DNA from 2 places in the Pseudomonas sp. GW821-FHT03A09 genome. Region 1 is predicted to be linked to the other one. Evidence: predicted binding sites of a transcription regulator. Region 1 holds the regulator's gene; the other holds the start of a gene.
The links. The regulator FliA, encoded in region 1, starts transcription of late flagellar genes. The targets are predictions, from matches to a motif close to CTAAAGTTTNNNNNNNNNNNGCCGNTAA.
Positions count from the first base shown of each region.

Region 2: a site for FliA is predicted at 2,411-2,438, ahead of AC07V4_RS17495 (methyl-accepting chemotaxis protein). Genes of this name have one in related genera too.

Region 1 is NZ_JBWKUX010000004.1:197,527-204,894, reverse strand. It holds gene flhF (flagellar biosynthesis GTPase FlhF) at 1-103, shown strand, start outside; gene fleN (flagellar synthesis regulator FleN) at 209-1,042, shown strand; gene fliA (RNA polymerase sigma factor FliA) at 1,039-1,779, shown strand; gene AC07V4_RS08790 (chemotaxis response regulator CheY) at 1,948-2,322, shown strand; gene AC07V4_RS08785 (protein phosphatase CheZ) at 2,341-3,129, shown strand; gene AC07V4_RS08780 (chemotaxis protein CheA) at 3,141-5,351, shown strand; gene AC07V4_RS08775 (protein-glutamate methylesterase/protein-glutamine glutaminase) at 5,401-6,522, shown strand; gene AC07V4_RS08770 (flagellar motor protein) at 6,522-7,262, shown strand; gene motD (flagellar motor protein MotD) at 7,278-7,368, shown strand, end outside.
Region 2 is NZ_JBWKUX010000009.1:55,159-62,526, reverse strand. It holds gene AC07V4_RS17505 (inorganic phosphate transporter) at 1-1,004, opposite strand, end outside; gene AC07V4_RS17500 (transporter) at 1,248-2,270, opposite strand; gene AC07V4_RS17495 (methyl-accepting chemotaxis protein) at 2,533-4,161, shown strand; gene AC07V4_RS17490 (GAF domain-containing sensor histidine kinase) at 4,162-5,334, opposite strand; gene AC07V4_RS17485 (PepSY domain-containing protein) at 5,519-5,824, opposite strand; gene AC07V4_RS17480 (glycerophosphodiester phosphodiesterase) at 5,908-7,035, opposite strand; gene AC07V4_RS17475 (DUF2025 family protein) at 7,267-7,368, shown strand, end outside.

The DNA of each region.
Region 1 (7,368 bases):
CAGCCGTGCTGTCAGTGTGCAAATGCAAGAAGAGCCTAGCGAGGAAGCGATGGCCGATATGTTCGCCGATCTCTACCACAACCCGGCAAAACGGGTCGGTTGAGACAGGATGAGCGCCGTGAAATGTATCTACATTGATGGTCTGCAAGCGATTCACGCGGCCAAGCCATGTAGCCTGCGTCTAAGCAAGACAAGGTAAAGAAATAAAATGGGCAGCATGCATCCCGTACAGGTGATCGCGGTGACCGGCGGCAAAGGTGGCGTCGGGAAAACTAACGTGTCAGTGAATTTGTCCCTGGCCCTGGCAGAGCTTGGCCGTCGCGTCATGCTGCTGGATGCTGACCTGGGCTTGGCGAACGTGGACGTTCTGCTGGGGCTGACACCCAAACATACCCTCGCCGATGTGATCGAGGGCCGTTGCGAGCTGCGCGATGTGCTGCTGCAGGGCCCCGGTGGCATTCGTATCGTGCCGGCCGCCTCGGGCACTCAGAGCATGGTGCACCTGAGCCCGGCGCAGCATGCCGGCCTGATCCAGGCCTTCAGCGATATCGGCGACAACCTCGACGTGCTGGTGATCGACACCGCCGCCGGGATCGGCGAGTCCGTGGTCAGTTTCGTGCGCGCCGCGCAAGAAGTGCTGCTGGTGGTTTGCGACGAACCCACCTCGATCACCGACGCCTACGCCCTGATCAAACTGCTTAACCGCGACTACGGCATGAACCGCTTCCGCGTGCTGGCCAATATGGCCCAAAGCCCGCAGGAAGGCCGAAACCTGTTCGCCAAGTTGACCAAGGTCACGGATCGCTTCCTCGATGTCGCTTTACAATACGTCGGCGCAGTTCCTTATGACGAGTGTGTGCGCAAGGCTGTGCAAAAGCAGCGTGCAGTCTATGAAGCGTTCCCTCGTTCGAAGTGCGCACTGGCGTTCAAGGCTATTGCCCAGAAGGTCGATACCTGGCCGTTGCCTGCCAACCCGCGGGGGCATCTGGAGTTTTTCGTCGAGCGATTGGTGCATCAGACGAGCGCAGGACCGGTGCTATGACATCCAGCGGCTACAACCTTTACAAAAAGTCAGCACGTGACAGCCAAGGCGAATTGATCGAGCGCTATGCGCCTTTGGTCAAGCGCATTGCCTACCACTTGCTGGCGCGCTTGCCGGCCAGCGTGCAGGTGGAAGACCTGATCCAGGCTGGCATGATCGGCCTGCTCGAAGTGTCGACCAAATACGACGCGAGCAAGGGTGCGAGTTTCGAGACGTATGCGGGTATCCGTATCCGTGGCGCGATGCTCGATGAAGTGCGTAAAGGGGATTGGGCGCCGCGTTCGGTACACCGCAACACGCGAATGGTCAGCGATGCAATTCGCGCAATTGAAGCAAAAACAGGCCGTGACGCTAAAGATCATGAAGTTGCGGCCGAACTCCAATTGAGTCTCGATGATTACTACGGGATTTTGAACGATACCTTGGGCAGCCGCCTGTTCAGTTTCGACGACCTGTTGCAGGACGGCGAACACGAAGGGCTGCACGAGGACGGCGCGAGTGCACATCTCGAGCCGTCGCGCGACCTGGAAGATGAACGTTTCCAGGGGGCGTTGGCGGACGCGATTGCCAATTTGCCGGAGCGTGAGCGACTGGTGCTGGCGCTGTACTACGACGAAGAGCTGAACCTCAAGGAAATCGGTGAGGTCCTGGGGGTCAGCGAATCGCGTGTCAGCCAATTGCATAGCCAGTGCGCGGCCCGCTTGCGGGGGCGATTGGGAGAGTGGCGCGCGCGCTGACAGGCAGTGTGGGGACACTGCAGACGCTACCGACCTTGCCCCTGGCGAGGCCGGGTTCGTTCCGTGGTGCCCTGGGCAGTCCTTTTTGTGTAACGCCTGTTGATTGAAATGGCGCGTCCAGGTGCTGGGCGCGTTTAAGACTGCTTGGAGGTCGAATTGGACAAGAACATGAAAATCCTCATCGTTGATGATTTCTCAACGATGCGGCGGATCATAAAAAACCTGTTGCGTGACCTTGGGTTCACCAACACGGTCGAGGCGGATGACGGCATTACGGCGATTCCGATCCTCAACAGCGGGAGCATCGACTTTCTGGTAACCGACTGGAACATGCCGGGCATGACCGGTATCGACCTGCTGCGCCACGTGCGCGCCGACGAAAAACTGCGCAGCCTGCCTGTGCTGATGGTGACCGCTGAAGCCAAGCGTGAGCAGATCATCGAAGCCGCCCAAGCCGGGGTCAACGGTTACGTGGTCAAGCCATTCACGGCGCTGGCCTTGAAAGAGAAGATCGAAAAAATCTTCGAACGCATCGGTCATTGATGCTGCCACGGGGGAGCTATGGAGCATAACGAAACGTCACAGGGAGACTTCGAGTCGACCCTGAAAAAGCATGCTCACCAGTTGGTCGACAGCCTGGAAAAAGGCCAGTTCGGCGACGCGGTGCAGTTAATCCATGAGCTCAACCAGACCCGTGACCGCGGCCTGTATCAGGAAGTGGGCAAGCTGACGCGTGAGCTGCACAGTGCAATCGTCAATTTTCAGATTGACCCGCACATGCCCCAGGCCGAAGAGATTTCGCAAATCACCGATGCCACCGAACGCCTGTCCTACGTGGTCAGGCTGACTGAGGCGGCGGCCAACCGCACCATGGATCTGGTGGAAAACGCCACGCCTCTGGTCAACGGTATGGCCAATGAAGCCCAGGCCCTGAGCGTTGACTGGGGTCGCTTCATGCGTCGGGAAGTGGGCGCGGAAGAGTTTCGTGAATTGGCGCGTCGTGTTGAGGGTTTTCTGTCGCGCAGTGAGCAGGAAAACCGCACGGTTTCCAGCAACCTCAACGACATTCTGTTGGCTCAGGATTACCAGGACCTTACCGGCCAGGTGATCAAGCGCGTGACCCAATTGGTCACGGAAGTGGAAAGCAACCTGCTCAAATTGGTGCTGATGGCCGGCCAGGTTGACCGTTTTGCCGGTATCGAACATGACCGCGCAGCGATCCTCTCGGAAAAAGATCCACAAAAACATCTCGCCAAGGGTGAAGGTCCGCAGATTCATGCCGATAAACGTGAAGACGTTGTATCCGGGCAAGACGACGTAGACGATTTGCTGTCCAGTTTAGGCTTCTAAGGAGCACCCACATGAGCTTCGGCGCCGATGAAGAAATCCTTCAGGATTTCCTTGTAGAGGCCGGCGAAATTTTAGAGCAACTGTCCGAGCAACTGGTCGAGCTGGAAAGCCGTCCGGATGATGCGAACCTGCTCAATGCAATTTTTCGCGGTTTTCACACTGTAAAAGGGGGCGCCGGCTTCCTCCAGCTCCATGAGCTGGTGGAGTGCTGCCACATCGCCGAGAACGTGTTCGACATCCTGCGCAAGGGTGAGCGTCACGTTGATTCGGAATTGATGGACGTGATTCTCGAAGCGCTGGATGCGGTCAACGGCATGTTCAGTGAAGTGCGCGATCGCGCACCGATCACCGCTGCCACCCCGGAACTGCTGGCCGCCCTGGCGCGCCTGGCGGAGCCGGCCGACACCTCGGCTGCGCCCGTGGTTCAAGCGGAACCTGAGCCTGTAGTGGAAGCCGAGCCGGATGTCACGGACAGCGAGTTCGAACAACTGCTCAACTCTCTCAGTGCCGTGAAGGCCGAGGCTGAAGCACCGCAAGCGGCCACTGCGCCTGCCGTGCCGACCAGCGAAGACATCACCGACGCCGAATTCGAATCCTTGCTCGACCAGTTGCACGGCAAGGGCCAGTTCGCCGCCGACGCCGTGGCGCCTGCTGCTGCCGAAGCGCCTGCCGCCTCGGCCAACACCGACATTACCGACGACGAATTCGAAGCGTTGCTCGACCAACTGCACGGCAAAGGCACGTTCGTGGCCGACGCCTTGCCGGAAGTCGCTGCCACCGCCGCCAGCGTTGTTGCACCGGCCGCTACTCCTGAACCTGCCGGCGATGGGCTGATTTCCGATCACGAATTCGAAGCCTTGCTCGACGAATTGCACGGCAAGGGCAAGTTCAGCGAAGTGGCACCGGCGGCCGCCGCGACGGCTACCCCCGTGGCCGCCAAGCCGGTGCCCGCCAAAGCTGCCACACCTGCGGCCGCCAAGCCCGCACCTGCTGCGGCCCCGGCCCCTGCGCGTGCCGCCGCTGCACCCGTGGCTGAAAAGCCTGCCAGCGAAGCCGAAACCACCGTGCGTGTGGACACGGCGCGGCTGGACGACATCATGAACATGGTCGGTGAACTGGTGCTGGTGCGTAACCGCTTGGTGCGCCTGGGCCTGAACAGTGGCGACGAAGCCATGCAGAAGGCCGTGTCGAACCTCGACGTGGTCACCGCCGACCTGCAAACCGCCGTGATGAAAACGCGGATGCAGCCGATCAAGAAAGTCTTCGGCCGCTTCCCTCGGTTGGTTCGTGATCTGGCGCGCCAGCTCAAGAAAGAGATCAACCTGGAACTGGTGGGCGAAGAAACCGACCTCGACAAAAACCTCGTCGAGGCCCTGGCCGACCCGCTGGTCCACTTGGTGCGCAACGCCGTCGACCACGGCGTCGAAACCCCGGAAGAACGCGAAGCCGCGGGCAAGTCCCGTAACGGCAAGGTGATTCTGGCGGCTGAACAGGAAGGCGACCATATCCTGCTGTCGATCACCGATGACGGCAAAGGCATGGACCCGACCGTCTTGCGCAACATCGCGGTCAAGCGCGGTGTGATGGACAAGGACGCCGCCGACCGCCTGACCGACACCGAGTGCTACAACCTGATCTTCGCCCCGGGTTTCTCGACCAAGACCGAGATTTCCGACGTGTCCGGCCGTGGCGTCGGCATGGACGTGGTGAAGACCAAGATCAGCCAGCTCAACGGCTCGATCAATATCTACTCGACCAAGGGCCAGGGCTCGAAGATCGTGATCAAGGTGCCGTTGACCTTGGCGATCATGCCGACCCTGATGGTGATGCTGGGCAACCAGGCGTTCGCGTTCCCGCTGGTCAACGTCAACGAAATCTTCCACCTCGACCTGTCGCGCACCAACGTGGTGGACGGCCAGGAAGTGGTGATCGTGCGCGACAAGGCATTGCCCCTGTTCTATCTCAAGCGCTGGCTGGTTGCGTCGGCTGCCCATGAAGAGCAGCGCGAAGGTCACGTGGTGATTCTGTCCGTGGGTACCCAGCGCATCGGCTTTGTGGTCGATCAACTGGTCGGCCAGGAAGAAGTTGTCATCAAGCCTTTGGGCAAAATGCTGCAGGGAACCCCGGGCATGTCGGGTGCGACCATTACCGGTGACGGTCGGATCGCACTGATTCTCGATGTTCCGAGCATGCTCAAGCGTTACGCCGCACGGCGTATTTGATTCTGGTGGGGCTTCGGCGGTATTGCCTGCCCCGCCTAACGGAGTGTTTATGGCAGTCAAGGTCCTGGTGGTGGACGATTCGGGTTTCTTCCGCCGCCGCGTCTCGGAAATTCTTTCCGCCGATCCAACCATCCAGGTGGTCGGCACGGCCACCAACGGCAAAGAGGCGATCGATCAGGCCATGGCGTTGAAGCCGGACGTGATCACCATGGACTACGAGATGCCGATGATGGATGGCATCACCGCAGTGCGGCACATCATGCAGCGCTGCCCGACGCCGGTATTGATGTTTTCTTCGCTGACCCACGAAGGCGCCCGGGTCACCCTGGATGCGTTGGACGCTGGTGCGGTGGACTTCCTGCCGAAGAATTTCGAAGACATCTCGCGCAACCCCGAGAAGGTCAAGCAGATGCTGTGCGAGAAGGTGCACAGCATTTCCCGCAGTAACCGTCGCAGCCTGTTCAGCACCCCTGCGCCCGCACCTGTTGCGGCACCCGCGCCGACGACATCCTCGTTTGCACGGCCAGCCCCTGCACCCGCGGCGCGGCCAGCGGTGGCACCAGTGCGCGCCTCGGCACCGAGCGCTCATTCGCCTGCGCCCAAGCGTAAAGCCTACAAGCTGGTGGCTATCGGTACGTCCACTGGCGGCCCGGTTGCCCTACAACGCGTGCTGACCCAACTGCCGGCCAACTTCCCGGCGCCGATCGTGTTGGTGCAGCACATGCCCGCCGCGTTCACCAAGGCCTTCGCTGAACGCCTGGACAAGCTCTGCCGTATCAGCGTCAAGGAGGCCGAAGACGGCGACATCCTGCGCCCCGGTCTGGCGTTGCTGGCCCCAGGCGGCAAACAGATGATGGTGGATGGCCGTGGCGCGGTGAAAATCCTGCCGGGCGACGAACGCTTGAACTACAAACCGTGTGTGGACATCACCTTCGGTTCGGCGGCCAAGTCCTACGGTGACAAAGTTCTGGCGGTGGTGCTCACCGGCATGGGCGCCGACGGCCGTGAAGGCGCTCGCCTGCTCAAGCAGGGTGGCAGCGCGATCTGGGCCCAGGATGAGGCCAGCTGCGTGATCTATGGCATGCCCATGGCCATCGTCAAGGCTGACCTGGCCGACGCGGTGTACAGCCTGGACGACATCGGCAAGCATCTGGTGGAGGCGTGCCTCTGATGGATGTCCTGAGCCTGATCGGCATCACCCTGGCGTTTGTCGCGATCATCGGCGGCAACTTCCTCGAGGGCGGCCACCTCGGCGCCTTGGCCAACGGCCCGGCGGCGCTGATCGTGATCGGCGGTACCGTGGGCGCGGCCTTGCTGCAATCGCCCCTGAGTTCGTTCAAGCGCGCCATGCAGATTCTGGTGTGGATCATTTTCCCGCCGCGCGTCGACTTGCCGGGCGGCATCGATCGCGTGGTCAACTGGAGCCTCACCGCGCGCAAGGAAGGCTTGCTGGGCCTGGAAGGCGTGGCCGATGCCGAGCCCGACAGCTATGCACGCAAAGGCCTGCAATTGCTGGTCGACGGCGCCGAGCCGGAAGCCATCCGCAGCATCCTCGAAGTGGATTTCTACACTCAGGAAAGCCGCGACATCAATGCCGCCAAAGTCTTTGAAAGCATGGGCGGCTATGCGCCGACCATCGGCATCATCGGTGCGGTGATGGGCCTGATCCATGTGATGGGCAACCTGGCCGATCCGTCGCAACTGGGCAGCGGCATTGCCGTGGCCTTCGTCGCAACTATCTATGGTGTCGCGAGTGCCAACCTGGTGCTGTTGCCGGTGGCGAGCAAGCTCAAGTCGATCGCCATGCGCCAGTCGCGTTACCGGGAGATGCTGCTGGAAGGCCTGCTGTCGATTGCCGAGGGCGAAAACCCTCGCTCCATCGAATTGAAGCTTCAGGGCTTCATGGATTGATGGGAGGGATTGTCTGTGAGCCGTCGCCGCCGCGAGCCTGAAGAACACGTTAACCACGAGCGGTGGCTGGTGTCCTACGCGGACTTCATCACCTTGCTGTTCGCGT
Region 2 (7,368 bases), on a different contig from region 1:
TAGGTCGAGAGAATCGGTCGCGGGTCGCCGGACAACACCTGCGGCGCGCTTTTCACCAGCGCCACTTGGGTTACTTCGGCCACCGCCGCGAACTGCACAGATTGCTCGGCGGGCATGGTGCGGTTCAGCGCATAGGCCATGGGCAGGGTGCCCACCAGGATCAGCATGATCAGGCCCATGCCCTTCTGGCCGTCGTTGGAGCCGTGGGCGAACGACACACCAGTGCAGGTGGCGATCAACATGCCGCGAATCCACCAGGGTGGCGGGGTGTCACCCTTGGGGGCCTTGTACAGCGAGCGATTTTTCACAAAGGCGCGCAGGGCCAGGAGCAGCATCGCGGCAAAGACAAAGCCGATTAGAGGCGACAGCAGCAAGGCGTAGCCGATCTTGATCGCCTGGCTCCAATCCACGCCACTGGTGCCGTCACGTCCGTGCATCAAGGCATTCGCCACGCCGACGCCGATAATCGAGCCGATCAGGGTGTGGGACGACGACGCCGGCAACCCCAGCCACCAGGTGCCGAGGTTCCACAAGATCGCCGCGATCAGCAGGGCGAAGATCATCGCGAAGCCGGCCGACGAACCGACTTGCAAAATCAACTCAACCGGCAGCAACGCAATGATGCCGAACGCCACGGCACCGCTGGAAAGCAGCACGCCGAGGAAGTTGAAAAAGCCCGACCACACCACTGCAAAATGCGGCGGTAGTGAGTTGGTGTAGATCACCGTGGCGACGGCGTTGGCGGTGTCGTGGAAGCCGTTGACGAACTCGAAGCCCAAGGCGATCAACAGCGCCACACCCAACAGCAGGAAGGGCGTCCAGGTGGTGACTACCGTGCCCAGCTCATTCATGTCATGCATCAGGCTATAGGCCGTGAACAACAGGCCCATGGCGAGCACGGCGAAGAAAATGATCACGGTCAACAGGCCGGGTTTCTTGTCCAGCCTGGGTTTGGGGGCTGCGTGTGACGCGGAGGTGGAAGCAGTCAGGGAAGGGGTGGCCATGCCGGAGCATCCAGTGTGGGGAGGATGTCGTTCATGATCATTGCAGAATGTTACAGAGATGCTGCGATATGTCAGTGTTTAGGGGATTGGGAGTGCCACCTGTCCAATAAACACCGCAGAACCCATGTGGGAGCTGGCTTGCCTGCGATAGCGGTGAATCAGTCACTGAAACGGTGGCTGTTACACAGTTATCGCAGGCAAGCCAGCTCCCACAGTAGATTTCATTTCAGGTGGAGATTGAGGTCAGTAATCTTTGCGTTTACGGAACGCCCAGCGCCCGGCGATCAAAGTAAACGTCGCCACCAACGCCACCAGGATCCAGAACCCTTCCGGGTCCGTGGAAAGCGGCACGCCGCCTACGTTCATGCCGAAAAAGCCGGCAATGATGTTGATCGGCAGCGCCAGCACCGTCACCACGGTGAGGGTAAACAGTGTGCGGTTGCTTTGCTCGTTCAAGTTGGCGGCAATTTCTTCCTGCAACAGCTTGATGCGTTCCCCGAGAGCGGTCAGGTCGTTGATGATCAGCGCAAACTCCTCGGTGGATTTGCGCAGCTCCTTCACGTCTTCTTTTTGCAGCCATTGCGGCGGGCGATTGAGCAGCCGCAACAGTGAACCCGGCTCCAGCGCCAGCAGGCGTTGCAGGCGCACCAGCACACGACGCGCGGCCCCCAGTTCGGCACGGTTGGTGGACAAGCGCGAAGACAGCAACTGGTCTTCGATATGGTCGACGCTGAGGCTGGTCTTGCGCACGATCTGCGTCAGTACTTCGCCTTGATCGCGCAACAAATGCACCAGCAATTCGAGGGGGGAGCGGAAGTGCTCACCGGCCTTGACCGACGAACGCAGCTTGTCCACCGAGTGCAACGGTTGCAGGCGCGCGCTCACCAGCAAGCGGCTGCGGGCGCACACCCACAACGTGGAAATATCCGACGAAACCATACTGCTGAAGTTGAACACCACGTCGTTGACCACCGCCAGCAAGGCCGAGTCGACGTGCTCGATACGGGTGGAGCGCGAACCTTCGTGCAGGGCCTCGAAAAACTCTTCGGGCAATGACAGGTGCGCCTGCATCCAGCGCTGGCAGGCTGCGTGGGCCAGGTTCAAATGCAGCCACAGAAACTCTTGTGGATCGTCCGGTGCCTGCAAGGCCTTGAGCGCGGTGGCCGAATCAATCTGCTCGCCCTTTTCGCCGGGTCGAAAACGAAAACCGTAAAGCAGGCCAAACAGATCGGAATCCTGATGGCCGTGGTCGATGCTGTGGTTCATGGAGGCTCGCAGAGAAAGCGCCTGTAGGACGTTTCACAGGTTCGCGTGGGCGAATCATTGCAAGGATATTTGACAATTTTGTGACCGTTTAAGGTTTGCGCGACGCTTCAAGACACTTTTTTGACCACTGGTCAGCTAGCCTCAAGAAGTGTCTGGAACAGCCGATCCAGCGCATAAGCACCCTGTGGAGCAGCGGTGCCTTTGATGACAGGGAAGTTGCGGCGTGCATGCACCACTTCCCTTGTATCGAGGCGTTACCCCGATGAATGTTTTGCGAACCTCCTTGAGAGCACAAATCTTGTCGCTGCTCGGTGGCAGCTTGCTGGCGATGCTGTTGATCGCCTTGGCCTGTTTCAACTTCCTCTCCAATGGGGTGCAGAGTTATCGCAGCTTGATCGACGGGCCCTTGCTCACTTCACAGCTGATCGACGAAGCCAACCTGCAATTTAAGGTGCAAGTGCAGGAATGGAAAAACGTGCTGCTGCGCGGCAAGCAACCCCAGGACATGACCAAGTATTGGGGCCAGTTCCAAGACCGCCAGCGTGATGTGCAAAACATCCTGACACGGCTGGTCACCCAGACCCACGACGACGCAGCGTTGAGCAAACGCATCGAGGCCCTGCGCCAGGAACATCAGCAGTTGGGCTTGGCTTACGAAAAAGGACGTGATGCCTACTTGGCCGCTGGCGCCGACCCAACTGCGGGCGACACGGCGGTCAAAGGTGTGGACCGCGACACCAGCGAGCAAATGAGCGCTCTGGTCAGCGACCTGCGTGATCAAGGCCAGAAACAATCCTTGAGCATCAGCGCCCATGCCGAGCGCACGGTGATGCTGGGCCTGGCGATCATGCTGCTGTCCGGCGTGCTCATTGGTGTGTTCAGTTTGTTTTTGATCAACCGCAACTTGATCCTGCCGATTCGTGGCTTGATCGACTACGTCACCCAACTGAGCCACGGGCGTTTTGCCGAACGTGTGGCCAGCCGTCGTCAGGATGAATTGGGCCACTTGGCCGCCGCCGCCAATACCTTGCGCGACTTCCTGGCCGAAACCTTCAGCCGGTTGCAGCGCAGTGCCACCGACCTGGTCAGCGCCAGTGGCGAGTTGAATTCGATTGCCGGTCAGATGGCGACGGGCACCCACGAACAATTCAGCCGCACCGACCAGGTAGCGACGGCCATGACCGAGATGTCCGCCACTGCCCAGGAGGTTGCGCGCCACGCCGCCAGCGCTTCGCGGGCCGCCGATGAGGCGGATCATTCGGCCCGCGAAGGCGGTGAAGTGATGCAAGTGACCATTGCCACCATCGGCCAGATGCGCACGGAAATCCTCAATACCGGCACCATCATCCGTCGCCTGGAAACCGACAGCGCGCGGATCGGCAAGGTTTTGGAAGTGATCCGCGGGATTGCCGAGCAAACCAACCTGCTGGCGCTCAACGCGGCCATTGAAGCGGCGCGGGCGGGCGAGGCCGGGCGTGGCTTTGCGGTGGTGGCCGATGAAGTGCGCAGCCTGGCGCAACGTACGGCATCGTCGATCATCGAGATCAACCAGATTATCGAGGCGGTGCAAACCGGCGCGGTGGATGCGGCTGAGGCGATTGTCAGCGGCCAATCCTGCAGCGATGACAGCGTGGCAAAAGTCACCCAGGCCGGGGCGATGCTCAGTCATATCACCCAGGCTGTGGAAGCGATCCGCGACATGAACCGTCAGATCGCCACTGCGGCGGAGGAACAAACATCGGTGGCCGAAGATATTTCGCGCAACATCACCCAGATCACCACCGTGGCCACGGCGAACATGGACAATGTGCAGCGCACTGAAGCGGCGAGCCAGAATCTGCGCAGCTTGTCCGGTGAGCTGAACGAAGTGACGGCGCGATTGGGCGCGTGATCAGGGCAGGGGCAAGCTGAAGCTGAACTGGGTGCCGTATTGTGCGTGGGTGGTCACGTGTAACTCTGCGCCATGGGCATCGGCAATCTGCTTGACGATATACAACCCCAGGCCCAGGCCGGCCTGGGGCGTACCGGAAACCGGGCGTGAAAAGGGCTGGAACAGACGCGGCAAGGCCTGCTCGCTGATCTGCCCGGCATTTTTCACCGTCAGGAACAAGTGATCACGCTCAATCTGTGCCGTGACATACACCGGGCTGTTCTGGTTGCCGTGATGGACCGCGTTGGCGACCAAGTTGGAGAGCAATTGCATCAGGCGCTCGCGGTCGCCATACACGCCGCTCAGGTCGCCGATATCGGCGTGGATCAACCGTTGCGGATGTACGCTTTGCATTTCGGCCACCACCTGCTGCAAAGCTTCCTGCAAATCCACGCAGTCGTTGAGGTGTAGAGCAATGCCACTGCCCATGCGGCCACGGGCGAAGTCGAGTACGTCCTCGACCAGTTGTGACGCGCGTTGCCCGCTGGCGAGGATATGGCGTACCAGCGGGTCGGTCGCGGGGTTGGAATGTTTGCGCAGTAGCCGCTCGGCACCGAAGTTGACGGCAAACAGCGGGTTGCGCAGGTCATGCCCCAGCACCGCGATGAACTGCTCGCGCAGCTCGGCGGTACCGCGTTCTTCCTGCAACTCGACTTCGGTCTGTTGCTGGTTTTCTTCGGCTTCGATTTGCAGCGAGAGCAGCCGGGCAAACGATTCCATGGTTGCTTGGATGGTGCTGCCGCGCAGGGGCGCGGGGTTGGGGTCGAGCGCGCAGATCGTGCCGAAGAAACTCCCATCGGTACGGAACACCGGCACGGAAATGTAGCTTTCAAACACGTAGAGGCGTGGAGTGGGATGGGTGCGGTAGATCGGGTCTTCACTGGCCTTGTCGATCACCACGGATTCATGCGAACTGTGAATTTCGTAGCAAATCGTGGTGGTCAGGTCCAACTCGCCACCCACCCCGACGCCGTAGTCCAGTTGGTCGAGCACGGCGCAGGCAGTCCAGTTGTCATTGGTCACCCGGGCGACGGCAGCGAAGCGCAGGCCGGTCATGTCGCTGATGACTTTGAGCATCGCGGGTACGACACTGATGCGGCCAATGGTGGCGATGTCGGCGGCTCTTTGCCCCATGCGACAGTCTCGAACAGGCGGCTACTGGGCGTTTTGCCCTGGCCAATAAATGAGATTCTAGCGACCTTGCGCGCGGTCGGTGTAATTTCATTCGAGGACTGGACGCTGACGCTCCCCCAGGCATCCGAACGCCCATAAAAAAACCGCGCTACCCGAAGGTGACGCGGTTTTTCATGAGTCCGACTCAGGTGTCTTGCTTGTCTTCCAGGACGTTACCGGTCTTGGCGTCGAGCTTGACGTCAAACTTCTTGCCGGTGGTATCGGTCACGTCGACTTCGTACACCAGCACGCCGTTCTTGTGATCCAGCTCGGTGTCGGTGATGGTCGCGCCAGGGTGTTTGGCCAGGGCGGCAGCGTTGAGTTTCTCGAATGCCATCACTTCGCCGGACTTGAGCAGGCTCGGAATCTGGTCCGGGCGCACGTCGGCTTGAGCCAGGCCGGCAGTCAGGGTCAGGGCGGTGGCGGCGAACAGAGCGTTCAGGGTCTTCATGGTCGATGTCCTTCTGGGTTGAGCTGTTTAAGTGGCGCCAGATTAACCGGCGCAACTTAACTCACCCTTAATGGCAGATTGACTCAGTAGCCGTGGTCCGTCAGCAATTGCTGCACGTTCGACGACGGGAAGCGATTGTAGAACTTCAACAGCTCAGCGGCGCGATTGGTGAAGATACCGTCGACGCCAGCGTCCATGACTTTCTTGAAGTCCACCGGTTCATCCACTGTGTAGACGTGCACCAGCAGGCCCTTGTCGTGGGTCAGCTTGTTCATCTCAGGCTTGACCAGGTCCGTGTAGCTCTGGTCGCCGTGGTTGGTCAGCTCAGCCGACGGGCCGGTGCCGATGGCGCCGAGGCTCTTGGCTTCGTCGACCCATTTTTCGAATTCGGCAGCGTCTTTCGGCTCTTGCTTGGCGTAGTAAGCGGCCTTGGTCGGTTCGCCAGACTCAGCGAACGTCTGTGTGGATTTTGGCTCGATACTGCCGGCACCCACCCACAACAACAGGATTTTCGGGGTGTTGGGCATTTCTTTCTGCAACTCTTTCAAGCTGTCTTTTTCAAACGTCTGCAGTACCACGCGGCCTTTGCCCTGGCCGACGCCCGTGTTGCTCTTGCCCAGTTTGGAACCGGCGGAGCTCAGCCAGCCTTTGTCCAGCAGCTTGTTCTTCAGGTCGGCTTCGATACCCGGAAATTGCTTGGGCTCCTTGGTCTCGATGTACAGGCCGGGTTTGTGCTGCGGGTTGCCTTCGGCGATTTTGATGATGTCGTCCAGGCTCTGGATTTTCAGGCCGACGAAACCTGGACGGGCGCGATCCGGGTAGGCGGCGTTGAACCAGCTGCCGGCGTCCAGGGTGCGCAACTCGGCCCAGGTGAATTCGTTGGCCGGGGCATCCTTGCGGTCTGGGAATTTGGTGGCCACGTCGGTGGTGCGTTGCAGGTTGTTGTCGTGCAGGGCGAACAGCACGCCGTCCTTGCTACGCTGCAGGTCCATTTCCAGGTAGTCGGCGCCCAGGTCGCGTGCGACTTTGTAAGCGGCAGCGGTGGACTCAGGGGCGTCATAGGAAGCGCCACGGTGGGCGATGACAGCCGGGTACGGAATGCCTTCGTTTGTTGCCAATTCAGCCGGGCTGATCGGATCGGCAGCCTGTGCCTGGCCAAGGCCCAGCATCAGAGCGAGCAGCAAGGCACTCTTGGAAAACGTGACAGGCATATGCGAAGTCCTTTCGTGGAGGTAACTTTGAGAAGGTGTCCTTTTTAACAATTGATTGCGAAAGGCGCTATCACCAAACCGACATTAACGTGCGCACGAGCTGATTTTTGGGTTTTTTTGTGTGGCGTTGCAGTACTCTTGGCCCAAGCTGCCCCATTAGAGGGCAGCAGTTTGTGCCACGCGTGTAAACCATCTTTCCAGTCCCAATGGGACTTTTCAGTGAGGTTTACCATGCGCATCACCTCCGAGCTTATCTGCCAGGCCGCCGACCAACTCCACGGTTTTGTCGGCCTGAACCGCAAGACCGGCCAATACATCGTGCGTTTCAGCGAA